DNA from 3 places in the Peribacillus sp. P4_D6 genome. Region 1 is predicted to be linked to each of the others. Evidence: riboswitches for the same ligand, from Rfam matches in the RefSeq annotation. Region 1 holds a riboswitch; each other region holds the start of a gene.

Region 1 (4,349 bases):
ATTCGTACGTGAATTTCTGTCCAGGATAAATAGAAGTTAAACCGTCCATCTCTGGAGGATGAATTCCGTGAAAATGAATAGAGTGGGGGTGGCTGCCCTGATTAATAAAGTGAAACCGCAAAAGGTCCCCCTCGGTACAACGAAAAGAAGGTCCTGGAATTGTTCCATTATAAGTCCAGCCTGGAAATTTAATTCCTTTGGCAATTTCGATTTCCTTATCAATTGCCACGACTTCATATTCCCGGAGTGTTTGACCGTTGGGCAGCTTGGTAACGTTTCCATAATCAAACTCAGTAAGGAGCCGTTCTGCCATTTTATAACCTGTGGTTTTTGTTTTATCACTCATATTTGCATGATTGGAATGATTGCCATTCTTGTGAGACGAATTATTGGATGCCTGAGCCATAGTTGGAAATTGTGCCATTTTATTTAAGTAATAAGATCCAGCTACTCCAAACGCACCTGCAGTCCCCATCTTTAAAATATCTCTGCGGGAAACCTTTTTCTCATCAGTCATTACTTGACCCCCTCCTAAAAAGTTTCCTTAAGTAAACTTTTTGTTGTATTAGCTATACTTTAAGGTAGATACAAGTTTTATGTCAACTCTTTTTTTTCAGAATACTTCGTATACGATGATAAGCAAGTATGGATCTGAAAAGGTGGATGAACTAAGATCCATCCGGACGGTTACAGAAGATATATTGCTGCAAAAAGGGTGGGAATGGATCTAGTCCCTATTGTTTATGAGAATAAACTTTTACATAATCACAAATAGAAAAAGAGGACTTGTACTTCAATAATTGGTTGGTTGCTTCGGCAGCCTTTTTCTCCGAACTCCCATGAAAATTAAAATATTCTTAAAACCAAAAAAGAGCATACAAAAATAGACCCAGAAAATTACTTTTTTTTAAAAAGGCTGAGCCTTATGAGTGATCAGATTGAGTTAGGTAAATCGTAAACAAAAACCTTCAATTATAACAAATTAAGTAGAGGCTAGCGCGACGACCAAAAAAGGATTAATCTCCCATGAGTACTACCCATAAAGGGCGCGACAGTCGGTGGTACACCGTTGTGTCGTCGGAGTCAGACTAACGGAGGAGCTCAAAGGCACCATAGTTCAACGACCTTCTTTGCCAGCCATTAAAACATTATCGACCTAGAAACCAATTTTCATTCTCTGTGGTGAAACGCTAATTTTTACGCTTCATGGATGGCTAACGGGGAAGTTTAATGAAAATGTGAGACCAATAAACACAATGGTATGAGTTCAATATCAAAGGGTACTTTCTTGTGGACTTATATTCTAATCATTGTTTATGGGTTCCGCAATTTGTTCTTTTGTGGGACCCCCATATTGCTGGTTAATGTCTTTAGCTAACTCATCTAATAATTCATCAGATAATAAGGATTATTTTCTTTGAACATGTAAATCCTCCTTCCGTGTTAGTAATCAAAAATACTAAAGCATTAACTAATATGTACTACTGACATTTCCGTTTTCCTCGGTTTTAATCTTTACAAAAATTCATTTACATTTTCTGAACACAGGAGTATTATAATCAAGGTTTCAAATTTCTAAATCGCTGAAATCATTAGGTACGGGGGAACCATTTTTGCGGGTTGTTACTTAACCCAAGGGGTGAATCCTTTTAAGGTAGGGCTACTCAAAGGTCCGAATCCGACAGCTAACCTCGTAAGCGTTAAATTGAGAAGGAAGGTGGAGCTTGTGACACACGAAAAGTGATGTGCCTCCAGGTCTATTAAATATGACTTGTAGGCACTTTTTTTATGCATGTAAAATTATTTCTTTTTTGAGTAATTACTATTGATAAGGGTAAAAATTAACCAATAGATATATTAGGCGGTGCGTGATTAATGATTCCATTCATAAAAAGGCTTTTAATTGGACGACCTTTGAAATCCAATGAATTAGGAGAACAAAAACTTAACAAAACGAAAGCATTAGCAATCCTTTCTTCTGATGCTCTATCATCAGTGGCATATGGTCCTGAACAAATTTTGATAGTATTGATTACGGTAGGTGCAGCAGCATTTTGGTATTCAATTCCTATCGCAGTAGGTGTATTAGTTCTTTTAACAGCTCTCATATTATCTTATAGGCAAATCATCTTTGCTTATCCTCATGGCGGTGGGGCGTATGTGGTTTCAAAGAGCAATTTAGGTGTAAATCCAGGCTTAATAGCTGGAGGATCCCTATTGGTAGACTACATACTAACTGTTGCTGTAAGTGTGTCTGCTGGGACCGATGCTTTAACATCTGCCTTTCCCACTTTACATAACTATAATGTGGAAATTGCCATTGTATTTGTCATTTTTATTACAATTTTGAATTTAAGAGGAGTAACGGAGTCTGCTTCAATATTAGCCTACCCCGTTTACTTATTCGTTATAGCGTTGTTTATATTAATTGGTGTGGGTATTTATAATATTCTAACTGGAGGAGTTTCGCCTGAATTACACACCCCAATAGGTACACCTGTGGCGGGAATCAGTTTGTTTATTCTTTTAAGGGCGTTTGCTTCAGGAAGTTCCGCTTTAACAGGGGTTGAAGCCATATCGAATGCTATTCCTAACTTTAAAGACCCAGCTCCAAATAATGCTGCTAAAACATTAATGGCAATGGGAGCCTTGCTTGCCATACTGTTTTCAGGAATCGTATTTTTAGCCTATTATTATGGCATTTCTCCAAGTGGAGAGGTAACCGTTGTTTCCCAAATTGCCGAAGAAACTTTCGGGCGGAATTTCATGTACTTCTTTATTCAAGGAACTACAGCATTGATATTAATCCTTGCTGCGAATACTGGTTATTCGGCTTTCCCGTTGTTGGCAGTGAATCTTGCAAAGGATAAGTATATTCCAAGGATGTTTCTAGTTAGAGGAGACCGATTAGGATATTCAAATGGCATCATCATCCTTGGTATTGCTTCAATAATTTTAATTGTTGCTTTTCAGGCAGAAACAGAGCATCTAATCCCGCTTTATGCAGTTGGAGTTTTTATTCCATTTACATTGTCCCAAACAGGAATGATGGTTAAATGGATTCGTGAGAAACCTCAGCGTTGGCTTCCAAAACTAATAGTTAATACGATTGGTGCTGTTATTAGTTTCACGGTCACAATGATGTTCTTTTTAACAAAATTCTCTCAGGTTTGGTCAATCCTAATTTTTCTACCTATCATTGTCCTTATCTTCCATCGAATTAAAAAGCATTATGAAGCAGTTGGAGACCAACTTAGGCTTACAACTTGTGAACCATCTGTGGCCATTGAAGGTAATGTTATGATAGTGCCTGTTGCTGGTATGACTCATGTTGTAGAAAATACCTTAAATTATGCTAAATCGCTTTCTCCTCAACAAATTATTGCAGTGTATGTTGCATTTGAAAGAGAAGACGAGAAGAAATTTGAAGAAAAATGGAAGAAATGGCAACCTGAAGTAAGACTGGTGACACTGCACTCTCATTATAGAAGTATCATCAACCCACTTACCAAATTTGTTGATACTGTAGAGAATAAAGCAAGGGAAGGGAATTATCAGGTAACTGTTGTCATTCCACAATTTATTCCCAAAAAAGGCTGGCACAATATTCTTCACAATCAATCAAGTTTTCTTATTCGAGCCTTCTTACTGTTTCGACGAGACGTGGTAGTAACAACTGTACCATATCATTTGAAAAAATAAGGACTTGAATTGATGTACTTCTTAATGCTATAGGTAATTATCAGAGCTGTTATGCAGCTCTTTTTTGTATGAAAACACAATAGTAAAAAAGCCATGCTAAAATAAACCCTCCATATTCTCATTTTTTTTTGATGGGGGTAAATGTACTATGTCGTTATTTAACTGGTTATGCAGTTTGTTGTTCAGATGGAGCGATTGTATAGCCTTTCTTTTTTAGGTATTCGATCATTTTTAATTCTTTGTTATTTTGTTTTTCTTCAAGGTAATTTGAGCCTAGTTCTTGATAAGGTTCTCCTGTTTTTAAGATGTTGTAAGTAATCGTTAATAGTAAATGGGCAGAAGCGATTCGTCCCTTCATTTTTCCTTGCCGTTTGGTAATCCTTTTTCGATGTGAAGCAATTCGATTATTTTGCCTTGATGTCGCTAATACACATTCTACGGCCATCGTTTTTAAAGCTTTATTTCCTTGTGTGGTTTTACTCGTTTTTTTTTACCAGCACTTTCGTAATTTCCAGGACTCACACCAGCCCAAGAGGCAAGATGTTTAGCTGACTTAAATACGGACATATCAACACCCATCTCCGCAATAAAAGTAGCTGCCGCAGCTTTGTTCACACCAGGTATACCATCCAATAATTCTACTTCCT
Region 2 (10,278 bases), on a different contig from region 1:
GCGCGGAACAAATACTGATCCACAATAATAAAACCGTGAATCCAGGAATGGCCATAAGGTAGCTTAAAATCAGGTCGGGATACAAATAGGATAAAAACACACCAGCCAATATGCATAATGTAGTTAAAAATATACCATTAAGCGGAATACCCTTTTTCGTTGTATTTAAAAATGCCTTGGGCGCTTCCCTGTTCTGGGAAAGAGTGAACAGTGTTCTTGAGGTAGCGTATATACCTGAATTTGCAGCTGATAAGACAGCGGTTAACAGAACGAAATTCATGATATCGGCGGCTCCGGGAAGACCAGATAAGCCGAAAACCTGAACGAAAGGACTTACTTCGGTGCTTACTTGATTCCAAGGTATTACTCCGCAAATGATAAGTATCGGCAAGACATAGAAAAGAATCACCCGCCATACTGTTCCTTTTATGATTTTTGGTATGACTCGCTGACTATCTTTTGTTTCCGTGACGGCTACACCAATTAATTCTGCACCCCCATATGAAAACATGACCACTAAAAGTGCACTTAACATTCCGTCAATTCCTTTGGGAAAAAAACCGCCATGTTCCGTGTAATTTGAAAATGAAGCCGAACTAGGAAAGAGTCCTAGCATGATCAAAGCTCCTAAAATGATAAAAGCAATTAAGGTTATTATTTTAATTCCTGCGAACCAAAATTCGAGTTCTCCATAGTATTTTACTTGAAACAAATTAATTCCTATTATTACTGAAGCGCAAAGTATGCTTAACAGCCATAATGGTACTGTAGGAAACCAATATTGTAGAAAACTGCCGGCTGCAACTATTTCTACAATGATTACGATAATCCAATTGAAACAATAGAGCCATCCGACAATGAAGGATAGTTGAAACCCAAAAGCTTTATTAATGAGATGTTGGACGTTCATATTAGGAAAAGCGGTTGCCATCTCCCCTAGTGCGGCCATTACAATGAATAACAATAGCCCCCCTATTAAATAGGCTATTACAACACTTGGGCCTGCCATATTTAATGTATCGGAACTCCCCTTAAAAATCCCCGTTCCTATCATTCCGGCTAAAGCAATGAACTGGACATGCCTCGGCAATAGGCCCTTTTTTAGATCTTGATGAGTCTTCTCCATTATATTCATGCCTTTCTTTCACAATTTTAATAAAATAGCCTATCAGTAAAACATAAAAGTTTCTTCTACTATTGAACGCTTTCACGTACTAAAGTACTATATTAATATATCATGAATGGGAAAAAAGTCAATTTAGGCCGGTGAAGGGGAATGGATTTCCAACCGGCGAAAAAGGTTATCTGAAAATATTGGATTTTATGAAATGAATCAAAGCAAAAAACTGCTAGGTGATTTTTTAGGGATGAATTAACAATTCTTCATTCTTTAAAATACATATTGAAAAGAGAGAAATATAATCCTGTTTAATTGCAATATTACTGTCATTTGTTTCGTAGTAAATAAGTTGATGGAACCAGTTTCTGTCCTTAATAGTCGAAGTCGCTTAGTTTTCCTATCAGGTTTGTCGCAGCCAGCATTTGGGGGCTGCGGGGGCCAGGGTTATGGAACATACTGCAGAATTACAAAAAACCGACCTTTCAAGGTCGGTTTTTCTTTAATAATAGGTACGAAGCGGGAAACTATCCGTTCTCATTTGAAAAGGGGAGCGGCGCCTGTAGGTACTCGGTTTCTTGTTTCGGTTCAATTTCGCTTAAAAATTGCAGATAACCGGTATATACCTGTGAGGCCATTCCTAAATAGTGCAATTCAGTGTGGATGATTCCCTTTCGTGGTGAATGGAGCAAATACATTTTTTCATCCCTCCTTTTATAAGGGTAGGCCAGTTAGTACAACGATATTTATTAGGGAAAAAACCCCTATTACTAAAAATTGGATGCACCAGGTTCAAAGGCTTCTGCAGCTCTTTCTTCTAACACCATGCGCAGTCCATTCTTGGGTCTGAGTGTAAGGGAGGGAAGGGGAGTTACATCATGATGGTCAGGTGCAAGCTTTATCCTATATCGCTTTGCAATGCAGGCCAGTACAAACACCGCTTCCATCATGGCAAAGTGATTGCCAATACAAACCCGCGGCCCTCCGCCAAATGGAAAGTAAGCGAACGCAGGCAGGCTTTTCATAAAGTTATTTTCAAATCGCTCAGGGATAAATGATTCCGGTTGATCAAAATACTCTGGATTATGCTGCATCACATAAGAACTTATTAGTATCATATCGCCTTTTTTAAAGCGATATCCTCCTATTGTGACATCCTCCGTCACATCACGGGATAAGATATACAGTGGCGGGTAAAAGCGAAGTGTTTCATGAATGATATTTTGAGTGTATTGTAATTTCATGAAATCTTCAGGCTTGGGTGTCCGTTGACCGATTATGCTATTGACTTCATTGAAAAGCTTGACTTGAATTTCCGGATGCTTCGAAATTGCATACAGTGCCCAGGAAAGAGCATTTGCTGTCGTTTCATGACCGGCAAGAAAAATAGTCATTAATTCATCACGGACCTGATGGCTTGACATGCCTAACCCGTCGTCGGCATCACGGGCGTCCATCAAGATCCCTAGCATGTCTTCATGTTTTACTGTATCGTTCTTCCGTTTTTCAATAATGCCGTAAATCACTTTATCAAGCCTTTGTATCGCCTTTTTATATTCACGGTTGATTTTAGTCGGTACCCATAATGGCATACGGAAAATCTTTCTCATCCTTTTGACTGTTATTCTCAATGCAGTTTCCAGAGGTTTCCCAACGATTTCATATCCATCCTTGAATTCCATGCTGAACATGGTCTTGCTGATTATCCCGAGAGTGATGTTCATCATATCCTTCGTTATACTCCGTTCATCATCATGTTGCCAAGTTGATATATAATCCATTGTGGTATCAATCATATCCTTGGCATATTGGCTAATATGAGTCTTTTTGAAAGAGGGTTGGATAAGCCTTCTCTGTCGCATATGAAAGTCTTTTTCGCTTGTAAGCAGACCTTCACCGATAAGCAGTTTTAAAAGATTGAAGTCCCTGGATTTGACGAAAGATTGTTGTTTTGTTACAAGTATTTGTTTGATTAAATCAGGGTTTAAAACGTGATAAACAGTTTGGAATGGTCCTAAACGGAATTTAGCAACTTCCCCATATTCCTTGGACAATCGGGTCAGGAACCCAATGGGATCTGTTTGGAACTCTTTTGTATGTCCGGAAACCAGCCTTCCTTTTGGAACCATTTGAGAAGTGCGGAAGACATCATCAGCGTGGCTCAATGAAGTTTTTCCCCTTTCTTTAAAATACTTACATGTAATCATTGTATGAGGATAAGCTAAATTGGTTTGGACAAGTCGTTAAAGAAAGGGCTGATAATTCTATTGAAGAAAAAAGTTACAGCGAAAAAACCCTGGATGAATATAGCCAGAGTTTTTCATGAGAGCTTTAGATTAATGAAGGGGGATTCAATTCAACTTCTTTCATCATCGCCCCTATGTTGGAAACGATCATTTTTTTCATTGATGGGCCCGCCAAATTGTGCATTGATCTCCTTAACCACTTTTTCTAAAAATTCATCAGATATTATTGGATTATTTGCTTTATTGTGCATGTGTTTCTCTACAATCCTTTCTGGATATGGTGTGTTTGGAACAATCATGATATGTTATCAACATAACCTCACTTATAGAAAACTATTCTTTCTCTGTTCAACTTTTTCTGCTGTAACATTTTACGGAAGCATAAACAGTTATATTTTACTTAGAGGATTATGGTAAGTGGATCATTTTACAACCAAAGGGGTCAATCCGATGTGGAAATGGCCCAATCACCTCTTTTTGGTAATTGGGCATGGTCTATATTAACTTCATTAAGGAAACAACTGCCTTAAATATTTTATTAGCTGATCACGAAGTTCAGGTCGTTTCATGGCGAAATCTATTGAAGCTTGAAGGAAGCCGAATTTATCGCCGACGTCATAACGATTTCCCTCGATGATATACGAATATAATGGTTCCTTTTCTAACAAAAGGTCTAAAGCTTCAGTAAGCTGGATCTCCCCCTTACGATCAGGCTGTACGTTTTCAAGGATTTCAAAAATCGCAGGTGATAAAATATATCGGCCAATTATCGCCTGTGTTGATGGTGCATCCTCCACTTTTGGCTTTTCCACCAAGTTTCTTACCAGAAATAAATCCTCATATCGTTCTTGGAAGTTTACGATCCCATACTTGGAGACATCGGCTGGTGATACTTCCTTACATCCGATAATGCTCGCTCGAACCTTGTTATACCGTTCCATTAACTGCTTCAAGGCTGGAACCTGGCTATCCACGATATCATCCCCTAACAGGACGGCAAAAGGTTCGTCTCCGATAAAAGTTTTGGCACATAAAACTGCATGACCCAGACCTAAAGGTTCCTTTTGCCTTACATAGTGGATATCGACCATGTTGGAAATGTTCTCCACAATCTTAAGCAGATCATTTTGACCTTTCATTTGCAGAAGCATTTCAAGCTCAATCGATTTATCGAAATGATCTTCGATGGCACGTTTGTTTTTACCCGTAACGATGATAATATCCGTAATCCCTGATTGTACCGCTTCTTCGATAATATATTGAATGGTCGGCTTATCGACAATCGGCAGCATTTCCTTTGGTTGAGCTTTCGTAGCAGGCAAAAATCGTGTTCCTAAACCGGCTGCTGGAATCACCGCTTTCCTTATCATAGCCCAGCCCCTTTTTAAGGTTCTTTTATATGCTTATTGCATTTTATGTGGTCATTGGTTGACCTATATCAAAATAGGTTAAAATAAATCCCTTAAAAAGAATAGATTTACCTCCGAAGCCAAATATTATGGATATATGAATTTAATCAAGAGGTGGATATTTTGCCAATTGAAAATAAAGAGAGAAAACAAATCCTTTTTGCCTTACTCGTCATTGTTTTATATCTTTCGCCCTTAATCATCCTTGGAGAAAATGCGCATATTCGCGTACATGATAATTTGGATTCCAACCTTGCCTGGTATAAAGTCCTTTCAGAAAGCGGTGAGTTATTCGGTGCAATTGACGCCAGAATTCCTCAGATTATGAATGGGCTGCCCCGTAATGCTTTTGGCAGTGAGTTCAGTATTATCGTGTGGCTTCATGCTCTTTTTCCGACAATGGTCGCATATGCAATAAGCCAGGCATTAACAAGGTTTATTGCATTCTTTGGTATGTATATCTTATTGAAGGAACATTTGGTTACAGGAAGACAATCAGGTTGGATTAGGGTTGGAACATCCTTAGCCTTTGCCCTTACCCCATTTTGGCCATCGGGAATGCTCAGTACACTTGGGATGCCTTTAGCCCTTTGGGCTTTTTTGAATATCCGCAGCAAGGATCATTCTTGGAAGAATTATTTGGTCCTTACACTTTTACCGCTTTATTCAAGCATCGTGCTTGGCTTTTTCTTTTTCCTTGTTGCAATGGGCTTTCTTTGGCTAACGGATGTAATCAGGGGAAAAGGATGGAATATAACGTTTCTTCTTTCAATCGTTTATATGACCGTCATTTTTGGTTTGGTGGAGTATCGTTTGGTCGCTTCATTCATTTTTGATTCGGAGCCAAACAGTAGAGATGAATATTTTCACGCAAGGCTGCCGCTCGATTGGGTCATTAAGCTTACTTTCAAAAATTTCGTTCTTGGACATACGCATGTCATGACTGTACATGCGCTTATCATCCTGCCGATTACAGTCTTTGCCCTTTATATTATTCTGACCAAAAAATTGTGGAGACAGGAAAAGGTATATGTTTTTTTATTCGGCTTGAATTTTATGCTCTCAGCGTGGTACGCATTTTGGTTTTATAAAGGCTGGCTTCCTTTAACGGAAAGGTTTCACACCCTGGATACTTTTAACTTTGCCAGATTTCACTTTTTAAGGCCGATGATCATTTACTTGGGGTTTGCCCTTGCGATAAAAATCATTTGGGAATACAGCGACTATGCTAAGAAAACCCTTTCCATTTTCATCGCCGTTCAAATACTGATTTTAATCGGTTTCAATGAGGAAATCAGCCACAATAAAAAGCCAACTTTTAAAGAGTTCTATTCAGAAAGCCTTTTTCAGGAAATAAAAGATCATATTGACCGTCCACAAGAAGAATATCGTGTTGCCAGCATTGGGCTGCATCCCGCAATCGCTCAATATAATGGATTTTACACGCTCGATAGCTATAACAATTTTTATCCGCTTTCTTACAAACATCAATTTCGTCAAATAATTGAAAACGAATTGGCTAAGAATAAAAACATCAGAATCTATTTTGATGAATGGGGAGGACGTTGTTACCTATTTACCGATGAGCTTGGGAAGCATTATATGTTCAAGAAAGGCTCGAAGAAAGAGCTGGAAAATTTGGACCTCAACATGGATGCGTTTAAAGGATTAGGCGGAACGTATATATTTTCTGCCATCCCAATCAACAACGCGAAGGAAAACGGATTGGTGCTGGATAGGGTTTTCACGAAAAAAGGAAGCGTATGGAAAATTCATTTATACAGAGTCATGTGAAAAGGGGGGTATAGAATGAATTCACCGATTGTAACGATTGTTGTACCTTGTTATAACGAAGAAAGCGTTTTGCAGGAAACCATTTCCCAGCTTTGTGGATTGATGAGGGGGTTGGTCGATGAAAACGTTGTTTCCGGTCAAAGTAAAATTTTGTTTGTCGATGATGGGAGCAAGGATCAAACTTGGAGGATCATTTACAAAGAAACGATTAATAATGAATATGTTCGCGGGCTAAAGCTTTCCCGGAATGCTGGACATCAAAATGCACTTCTGGCTGGGTTGTTTACAGCCAAGGAAGCCTCAGATTGTGTGATTTCCATTGATGCAGATTTACAGGATGATATTCAAGTCATCCCGGAATTCATTCGAAAATTCAATGAAGGATGTGAAATCGTATATGGTGTCCGCCAGAAAAGGGACCTTGATTCATTCTTTAAACGAACATCTGCAACAGGTTTTTATAAATTAATGAACAAGATGGGGGTTAACCTTGTCTATAATCATGCCGATTTCCGGCTAATGAGCAAAAGGGCGATCATGGAGTTGGAACGCTTTGATGAAACGAATCTTTTTTTACGGGGGATTGTACCGCTCATTGGGTTTAAGACGGACTCTGTTTATTATGACCGTAAAGAAAGATTGGCTGGGGAAACGAAATATCCATTTAAGAAGATGGTTGCTTTTGCACTTGATGGCATTACTTCCTTTTCAGTTACACCGATCCGGCTTGTATTATGGCTAGGATGTCTTTCCTTTTTCATTAGCTTACTCTTTGGGTCTTACTTTTTATGGTTGAAATTTTATGGGCAGACCGAAACTGGCTGGACCTCATTGATCACCTCCATATGGTTGATCGGTGGACTACAGTTGATTGCTGTCGGGTTGATTGGGGAGTATATCGGAAAAATCTATAATGAATCCAAACGCCGGCCTAAATATATTGTTGATCTTGATCTATTTAATCCGCTCGATTTTAAAAAACGGGAGCAATTAGAAAATGAACGGAACAGTATTGAAAAACTATCTAAAACAAACTAACTCCTTTATCCGCTTTTTATTGGTTGGAATAGTCAATACAGCGGTTGGACTTTCCATCATGCTTTTTCTCATGAATGCTCTTGAATTATCTTACTGGATCTCCACCTTTATCGGCAATGGTACGGGAGCTGTAACGAGTTTTCTCTTGAACAGGACTTTTACCTTTAAAAGCGATATAGAATGGCGGCGAGGAGTTGCCCGTTTCTTTTGCGTCATCCTGATTTGTTATTCCGCCGCTTATTCTATAGGACAAGCCATTGCAGAATCACTGGAAGGAACCGTTCATTTATCCATACAACAAAATTTGGCTGTTCTGATAGGAACAATCTTTTATACAGTGCTTAACTATCTTGGCCAGAAATACTTTGTCTTTAAAAAAAGCAATTTGAGGCCAATTCAAGAAGGAAGGAACTAATTAGCGTAGATGAGTGGAATAATGCCCCCGAATGGACGGGAATTAAAAACGGAATCGGAAAGCGAAATTCTGATTTTATGACTATCCAAGCTGGGGCAGATCTGTTTTACTTGATCCATCACGTTACTTCATTTTTCCTTTTGGGGAATCTATCTTTTGTTCATTGTCTTCTTGAATATCTTCCTTTTAGACAGTTACTTTCCTCCTTTCCTACCTTCGATTCATGTGTTTGCATGACTTTTGTTATATAAGTCAAGAATAAAACCTCGCTTATAAATAATAATTCTATTTCTGTGCAAAATTTTCATTTACTTTTCCATTTCACGGGAGTATGATAATCAACAGTTTCATATTTCTAAATCGCTTAAACCTTATGGTGCGGGGGACCCGTTATTGGGATTGTTTTTACAATCCAAGGGGTGAATCCTTTAAAAGGTAGGGCTACTCTTAGGTCCGAATCCGACAGCTAACCTCGTAAGCGTTATATGAGAAGGAAGGTGGAGCTTGTTAGACAAAAAAATTGATGTCTACAGGTCTATTTAGCTATGACTTGTAGGCATTTTTGTGTTTCGTCTCGTTTTTTTGCTACAGCTGGGAAACATAAACTTATAAATTAAACTGGTGGTGAATTCTTGATGTTATCTTCTATAAAGAGGTTCTTGATCGGGAGACCTTTAAAATCAAATGCACTTGGTGAACAAAAGCTTAACAAAACAAAGGCGTTGGCGATATTATCTTCAGATGCATTGTCTTCGGTTGCATATGGGCCGGAGCAAATATTGATTGTCCTGATCACGGTCGGTGCTGCGGCATTCTGGTATTCAATCCCTATCGCGATTGGAGTATTGATCCTGTTAACCGCTTTGATTTTGTCCTACAGACAAATCATTTTCGCTTATCCACATGGCGGGGGAGCCTATGTGGTTTCAAAAAACAATTTAGGTGTCAATCCAGGGTTGATAGCTGGAGGATCCTTATTGGTCGATTATATATTAACTGTCGCGGTAAGTGTTTCCGCTGGTACGGATGCCATCACGTCCGCTTTTCCCGGCCTGCATGATTATAATGTCCTCATAGCCATTATTTTTGTCATCCTACTTACTATCTTGAACCTTAGGGGGGTTACGGAATCGGCATCTGTCTTGGCCTATCCGGTGTACCTATTCGTTTTAGCCTTGTTCATCTTGATTGGGGTTGGAATTTACAAGATTCTGACGGGAGGAGTCTCACCGGAATTGCATGCATCAATCGGGACTCCGGTAGCAGGCATCAGTTTATTTATACTGCTAAGAGCATTTGCATCAGGAAGCTCCGCATTGACAGGAGTCGAAGCGATTTCAAATGCAATCCCGAACTTTAAAGATCCAGCACCGAATAATGCTGCGAAAACATTAATAGCGATGGGTTCCTTACTAGCTGTTTTGTTTTCGGGAATCGTATACTTAGCCTATTATTTAAGCATTGTTCCTAGCGCAGAGGTAACGGTCGTCTCCCAGATTGCTGAAGAGATCTTTGGACGGAATTTCATGTATTTCTTCATTCAAGGTACAACTGCATTGATCTTGATACTTGCGGCAAATACTGGATATTCGGCTTTCCCTTTGCTTGCGGTAAATCTGGCGAAGGATAAATTCATACCAAGGGCGTTTACGATCAGAGGGGACCGTTTAGGGTATTCCAATGGAATTATCATACTTGGACTTGCATCCATCATCTTGATAGTCGCAGTTGAAGGACATACGGAAAATCTCATTCCGCTTTATGCGGTTGGTGTATTCATCCCATTTACGTTATCCCAGACTGGGATGATTGTTAAATGGATTCGCGAAAAGCCAAAAGGCTGGATGATGAAATTAACCATTAATTCAATTGGTGCCATAATTAGCTTTATCGTCACGATGATATTCTTTTTAACCAAATTTATTCAGGTTTGGCCTGTTTTGATTTTTTTACCTATCATCATTTTAATTTTTCATCGAATTAGAAAGCATTATGAAGCAGTTGGAGACCAACTAAGGATTACAACTTGTGAGCCGATCTTACCAATCGAAGGAAATATCATCATTGTACCTGTTGCGGGTATAACTCATGTGGTTGAGAACTCTTTAAATTATGCAAAATCTCTATCTGCACATCAGGTCATTGCCGTTTATGTCGCTTTTGAAAGAGAAGATGAAAAGAAATTCGAAGAAAAATGGAAGAAGTGGCAACCAGATGTTAGACTTGTGACTCTAAACTCTTATTACAGGAGTATCATAC
Region 3 (6,348 bases), on a different contig from region 1:
GCACTAAAACAGGTGAAAGAATTGAAGTTTTTATAATGGATAAAGATTTAGAGAGGTACTTAGAAACCATCAAATAATACTGTTTAAGTTACATGAATTATCATTTTTTTGTTAAATTTATATATATTTTAGATTAATAGATTGTATACAAATTTTTCATTACATTGGGTTTTCCTTGTTAAACTAAACACCCCGTTAGCCACACATGCATCGCAAAATCGGTGCTGCACCACAGAGAATAACAATGTGGTTTCAAAGTACATAATATTTAATAGCTGGCGAAGAAGGTCTTTGAACTATGGTGCCTTTCAGCCCATACGTTAGTCTGACTTCGACACCCACGGTGTACCACCGACTGTCGCTCCCTTTATGGGTAGCCTCATGGGAGATTAATCTTTTTGGTCGTCTCGCTAGCCTCTACTTAATATGCTGGGATTGGAGGTTTTTGTTTAACGATTTACCAAACTCAATCAGATTACTCATAAGACTCAGCCTTTTTTTAAAAAGCGTTTTTACTGGGTCTATTTTTGTTGTGATTTTTTCTGGATTTTGAGCTTTTTTAATTTTCATGGGAGTTCATTAAGAAAGTTTTATTTGGAACTTTTGGGTCTATCCCGTAACAATCTTTTCTTGGCCATCCATCCTCCATTCCTGAGGTACTCGCATTTTATTAATACTTGGATGTTTCTTTTGGTAGTGGTAGGTGTGTGCATAATAATATTTGTTATCATTTATAAATTAAAGAATCCTAAAGAAAATGCCCCTGAAAAATAGTTTTTTAAAAAGTACCACCTAATTAAAATGCATTTATTCAGTTCAGGACGTGCACTTTTCCGAACACTTTATTTTTTATGTCCCTTATTAACAATTATCTAAACTTGATTTGTTTAAAACATAATAAAGAGGTAGGTTATACTACAAATCCTGAATAATGTAAATGATAGTAATAAATTGAAGTTATACTGCCGTTCATGAGTATAACATGCATTATTGAAAGGGAGAATAAGGATGATTACATACTGGATCATTTTACTAGCTATCGCGGTAGGGATTGTTTTTATAGCAGAAAAAATGAACCAACCGTATCCTACATTTCTTGTTATTGTTGGATTAATAATAGGGATTCTACCTATTCCCGGTTTGTCTGAGGTCAAGAGTTATGCTGCAACTGATACTGTTTTCCAGACAACAGTTATTGTAATCTTTTTATCAGCTCTATTAGGAGATGCAGCGCTTAAACTTCCAATTGATGAACTAAATCGGAGTAAGAAACCTATCCTATTATTATCATTTGTTGGAACATTTTTGACATTTTTAATCGTTTCTTTTCTAATGTACTTTCTACTAAACCTTTCTCTACAACAAGCACTAATCTTCGGAGCATTGATGGCTGCCACAGATCCTGTTTCAGTCCTTAGTATTTTCAAGGCTCTCGGCCTGAATAAACGGTTATCCATTATTGTCGAAGGAGAAAGTTTAGCGAATGACGGAGTAGCTGTTGTATTATTTAAAATTGCCCTTGTGACCACTTTTTTAAGTATTACAGGCACTTTTGAGGCTTCTATTGAGTTCGTAAAAGTAGTATGTGGAGGTATCCTTATCGGGGGAGTATGCGGATTTATTGCTTCCCGTATTACGTCCAAAATCGACAATTATTTGGTGGAGATCGGACTATCCATGGTTCTCTTTTATGGTGCTTTTGATCTCGGGGAACATTTTCATGTTTCAGGTGTGATCGCAGTGGTTACAGCTGGTTTAATCCTCGGGACATATGGGAAAAATATCGGGATGTCTGACCTGACACATGAAAAAATGGATTCCTTTTGGGAAATTGTTGCCTTCCTCTCGAATGCACTCATTTTCTTATTGGTAGGGTTAGAAGTCAGTAGTATTAATTTTTTAGATAAAGGATGGTTGATTATTGGGAGTATTCTAATCGTACTCTTGGCTCGGTTTGTTGCCGTTTATTTCAGTCTTGCTTTTGATAAAAACATTCCTACTTCCTGGAAGCATGTAATTGCCTGGGGAGGATTAAAAGGGTCTCTTTCTATTGCTCTTATATTAAGTGTTACACCGGAGTTTGAAGGGCGAGAGCTGCTATTAGCGATGACGTTCAGTAATGTTTTATTTTCTCTATTAGTTCAGGGAACGACACTCAAAAAAGTAGTCGCTTTAGTTGGCGTGAAATAAATATCTTTTTGGATAAAAAGATAATATATAATAAACGTTTAACTAAAGTAATTTGGAAGGAAATGGTCATGTTGTTTCGGGGGTCTATCAATTGGATTAACTCCAAAATTATCTTCTATTGAAATCGTTGACATGTCAAGATTTGTATTTGAAACTTTCTCTGCTTTTGGTACAGTTGGATTAAGCACTGGATTTACTGGGAAAATGATCCTGATCCTATTTTGATTACAATTATGATGTTGGTGGTTAGAAAAATATCTTAATTGGCTATATGTTAAGTCAAAAGAGCATATAATTATGCTCTCTTTCTTTGTAACTCTTCCACTAGCCTGCCCGTTGTTAAAAGTATCCAAGGAGCTGAAGATCAGCTCCTTGGATATACATCCACATGGGATCATTCCATTCGGGATCTGTCCTTTTCCCTAAGGGTTAAAAGATAGATCGCTACCGAAAAAATCATAATATTACTTTTAACAAAGTTCAAAAAGATTAGTTTCAAAGTGTAAAACCTTCTTAAGGTATCCTGCCATAAACAAACATTGGTATTCACGTATGATTGTTTAAAGACTGCGGAGAAATTGTTGTACAGTTCGTGGAAATCAAATTCCCATTCTGTGAAAGACCTTTGATTCAGGTGATGATATTTTGTTTTTAGAAAAACAATTTTAAAAATGGATTCTTTTTTTTATCCGTTATCTTTAACTCATTCATTATTATTTTATCCTCATTGTTTGCTATCCATTTCTTTAGCGCATGTTTATCCTCACATTGAGTTAAGTACGTTTGTCCACCCTTACCGACAGCGTTAATAACAAATCTATAAGATTTTTTCTCCATATTTCCCTGCCCTTTTTTATTTGATTTATTAAAACTCATTAATTAAGAATGTAAAGAAATACGGACCTTTTTTATAAGATAGTAATAATTAAAAACGTTCTTAAAAATTACGCTGAAATTTATCGAACCTATCATAAAGTCTTAACTAGTTTTAGTCAATATGATTTTAATAAGTTCACAAAACCTTAACAATAGTATGACTCGCTAAAAAATAAATTTTTAAAAAGCAAATAACTTCAGGTAATTTTTAGTGACATTGGGTTTACAACTAATACCTGAAGGAGTAAGATACTTTTCATAAACAATAAATCGGCCTAATTTCAAGTAATTGAATACGGAGGACCCAGTCATTTGGGGTTAATTCTGCTTTGATTTGCAGAAGGGATGAGAAAAAAGCTCTTTCGCCATCCTACCCGTCAGCTAACTTCGTCGGCTAAAGCGAAGGAGGTCATAAGACCACCTAAATTCAGTGGGCTTTTTTTGTGCTTTTTTGTGACAAAATAGCAACCTGATGTATACGTAGGTCTTTTTATTATGCGTATAAATATAAATCAATTTATGTAACCACGCGTGTTTCTACTACCAAGGAAAGGGGTAATACCGACTTGTTGTATACATAGGAAAAGTGTCTGCTTTTGTTTACAAGAGGTTAAGTAATGTTCTATTGAGTTATCTACAAGGTGAATGTGAATGAAACAAAGGTGAAATACTAACCAAATGTCAAAGAGTCTCTAGTAGTTTGTATTAGGGCATTTAAATGTAAATATGTTTGTTGTATTTCTTCGTACTTATAATAATTTATTTATAGTTAGGATGATGATTAATTTTGAAAAAAGTAAAAGAATTTTTAGATCCTCCAAAAATTCTTGTAATGGGCTTTGCCGCTTTGATACTTATTGGTTCATATTTGTTAACTCTCCCTATCTCCACTGAAGATGGGAATGGTCTTTCTTTTCTAAATGCTTTATTTACCTCTACCTCCGCTACATGTGTGACAGGGCTTGTCGTAGTTGATACGGAAACGACATTTACCAAGTTTGGAGAGTTAGTAATTTTATCACTCATTCAAGTGGGTGGCCTAGGCTTTATGACATTTGCAACATTTTTCTTCTTCTTATTAGGCAAAAGAATCTCATTAAAAAGCAGATTGTTGTTGCAAGAATCCTTAAATAACTTATCTATGGCAGGTGTAGTTAGGTTAGTAAAAAGGATTTTGATTTTCACTGCAGTCATTGAAATCCTAGGTTCCTTTATATTATCTATTCGTTTTTCTTTCGATATGCCAATTGGTAAAGCAATCTATTATGGCGTTTTTCATTCGATATCTAATTTCAATAATGCGGGTTTTGACTTGATGGGAGAGTTTAGGAGTMTGACACCATATGCAGCAGATCCTATCGTAACCCTTACTGTGGCTGCCCTAATAACATTAGGCGGAATTGGCTTTATCGTTATGAATGAACTATACGAATACCATGATACCCATCGCTTATCCGTTCATACAAAAATTGTATTGATAACTAGCTTAATCCTTACAATAGGAGGGGCCATTTTAATATTTATATTTGAATATGGAAATGACAAAACGTTACAGCCTTTATCCTACGCTGGAAAAGTATTGTCTTCATTGTTTCAATCTGTTACTCCGAGAACAGCAGGATCTAATACATTAAACATTCCGGACTTAACACAACCTACTTTGTTGCTTATCATCTTCTTAATGTTTGTTGGTGCTTCTCCTGGGTCGACTGGTGGCGGGATTAAAACCACTACATTAGCCACCCTAATAGGAACTGTTTGGTCTCAGATTAAAGGGAAAGAAGATGTAGTTTTATTTCGTCGCCGCATTGTTATTGAAACAATATTTAAAGCATTAACAGTTACTGTAATTGGGTTATCTTTAATATTAACGATTACCATGTTATTGACCATCACAGAAAGTGGAAGAGATTTCTTAATGATATTATTTGAAGCTACTTCGGCATTTGCTACCGTTGGCCTTTCAATGGGTTTAACCCCAGAATTATCTCCTATCGGCCGAATACTCATTATTTTCACAATGTTTGCAGGTAGATTGGGGCCTTTGACTATTGCTTTCGCTATTGCCATGAGGCGCAAACCAGATCCATTAAGGAATCCAAAAGGCAAAATCATGATTGGTTAATAATAAATGAAGGGGTGTAAATGAATGTCTAAACGACAATATGCTGTTATCGGTTTAGGAAGATTCGGAACGAGCGTAGCTCTTAGGTTACATACAGCAGGACAAGAGGTCTTGGGAATTGATATAAATGAGGAAAGAGTTGAGGATGCGGAATTGAGCGTTACCCATGCAGTCATAGCGGATACCACTGAAGAAGAGACATTGAAATCTATCGGAATCCGGAATTTCGATTGTGTCATCGTAGCCATCGGAAATGATATGCAATCAAGCATTTTAACTACATTGCTCTTAAAGGAATTAGGGATAAAAAAGGTTATTGCAAAAGCTCTTAATAAAAACCACGGACAAGTGTTAAATAAAGTAGGCGCTGATTGGGTTATCTATCCGGAAAGAGATATGGGTGAACGGGTGGCAAATCAACTCCTATCCCCTAAAATGCTGAATTATATAGAGCTCTCTAAAGAATACAATATAGAGGAAATCATGATCCCTTTGAGCATGACAGAAAAAAGTCTTAGGGAGCTTGATTTACGTGCAAAATATAATATTAGTGTTATTGCCATCGTTAGTAATGGTGAGATTATTATCTCTCCATCTCCTGATTATGTTATCCACGAAGGAGATATGCTACTGATGATTGGAAATAAAGAGGATTTAGCTCTGTTTGCAAATATAGATTAATACTAGTGGGGTCGAAACGTCCGTTTACGAATTTTATCCGAAACAACGGGTCCCTGCTATCCTGATTGTCTAAACACTTACTCAGAAAAGTTTCGGCTTAAGATAAGAAAAGAAAGAAGGATATAGTCTGGTTCGGGGCGATAGCTCCGTAAACCCATCGGCTTGCAACGGCCCGATGCCTTCAGCTGTATAGGATTATCCTTTGCAGTAGAAGCCAGTAAAGCCAGCAAATACATTATTTGTGAGAAATGATCTAATCTCGGTCATCCAATCAAAAAATAAGCCCCCCCCATAATAATTGTTAAATAACCACAAAATTGAGTTGTTTTGTGGTTATATTTTTTATCCATCCTGATTTCCCTATAAAAAATGACATTGTTAAGAACGGTATGGAAAACCCTGTAGACAAACCAAGGGTTACAATGGCCCCTAATATTGGTCTTTCAACTAGCAGCAATGGATTGATCATTTTTGTG

What was found. A riboswitch is a leader RNA that binds a small molecule or an ion and turns the genes downstream of it on or off. The one in region 1 is predicted to bind cyclic di-AMP.
Region 2: another riboswitch for cyclic di-AMP. It lies ahead of AC1DVB_RS02910 (APC family permease); the one in region 1 lies ahead of AC1DVB_RS21945 (APC family permease).
Region 3: another riboswitch for cyclic di-AMP. It lies ahead of AC1DVB_RS11750 (TrkH family potassium uptake protein); the one in region 1 lies ahead of AC1DVB_RS21945 (APC family permease).

The regions. Positions count from the first base shown of each region.
Region 1 covers NZ_JBFUIQ010000118.1:6,956-11,304, forward strand. Annotated here, with positions in the region: gene AC1DVB_RS21940 (multicopper oxidase domain-containing protein) at 1-517, opposite strand, end outside; cyclic di-AMP (ydaO/yuaA leader) riboswitch at 1,572-1,715, shown strand; gene AC1DVB_RS21945 (APC family permease) at 1,876-3,702, shown strand; gene AC1DVB_RS21950 (hypothetical protein) at 3,869-4,147, opposite strand; partial or broken gene AC1DVB_RS21955 (IS110 family RNA-guided transposase) at 4,153-4,349, opposite strand, start outside.
Region 2 covers NZ_JBFUIQ010000003.1:109,416-119,693, forward strand. Annotated here, with positions in the region: gene AC1DVB_RS02870 (amino acid permease) at 1-1,126, opposite strand, end outside; gene AC1DVB_RS02875 (hypothetical protein) at 1,645-1,815, opposite strand; gene AC1DVB_RS02880 (cytochrome P450) at 1,888-3,282, opposite strand; gene AC1DVB_RS02885 (hypothetical protein) at 3,474-3,662, opposite strand; gene galU (UTP--glucose-1-phosphate uridylyltransferase GalU) at 3,873-4,733, opposite strand; gene AC1DVB_RS02895 (DUF6044 family protein) at 4,902-6,566, shown strand; gene AC1DVB_RS02900 (glycosyltransferase family 2 protein) at 6,582-7,604, shown strand; gene AC1DVB_RS02905 (GtrA family protein) at 7,564-8,019, shown strand; cyclic di-AMP (ydaO/yuaA leader) riboswitch at 8,371-8,516, shown strand; gene AC1DVB_RS02910 (APC family permease) at 8,655-10,278, shown strand, end outside.
Region 3 covers NZ_JBFUIQ010000029.1:32,120-38,467, forward strand. Annotated here, with positions in the region: gene AC1DVB_RS11735 (Na-translocating system protein MpsC family protein) at 1-77, shown strand, start outside; gene AC1DVB_RS11740 (cation:proton antiporter) at 1,009-2,190, shown strand; gene AC1DVB_RS11745 (hypothetical protein) at 2,842-3,027, opposite strand; cyclic di-AMP (ydaO/yuaA leader) riboswitch at 3,329-3,477, shown strand; gene AC1DVB_RS11750 (TrkH family potassium uptake protein) at 3,899-5,191, shown strand; gene AC1DVB_RS11755 (potassium channel family protein) at 5,216-5,872, shown strand.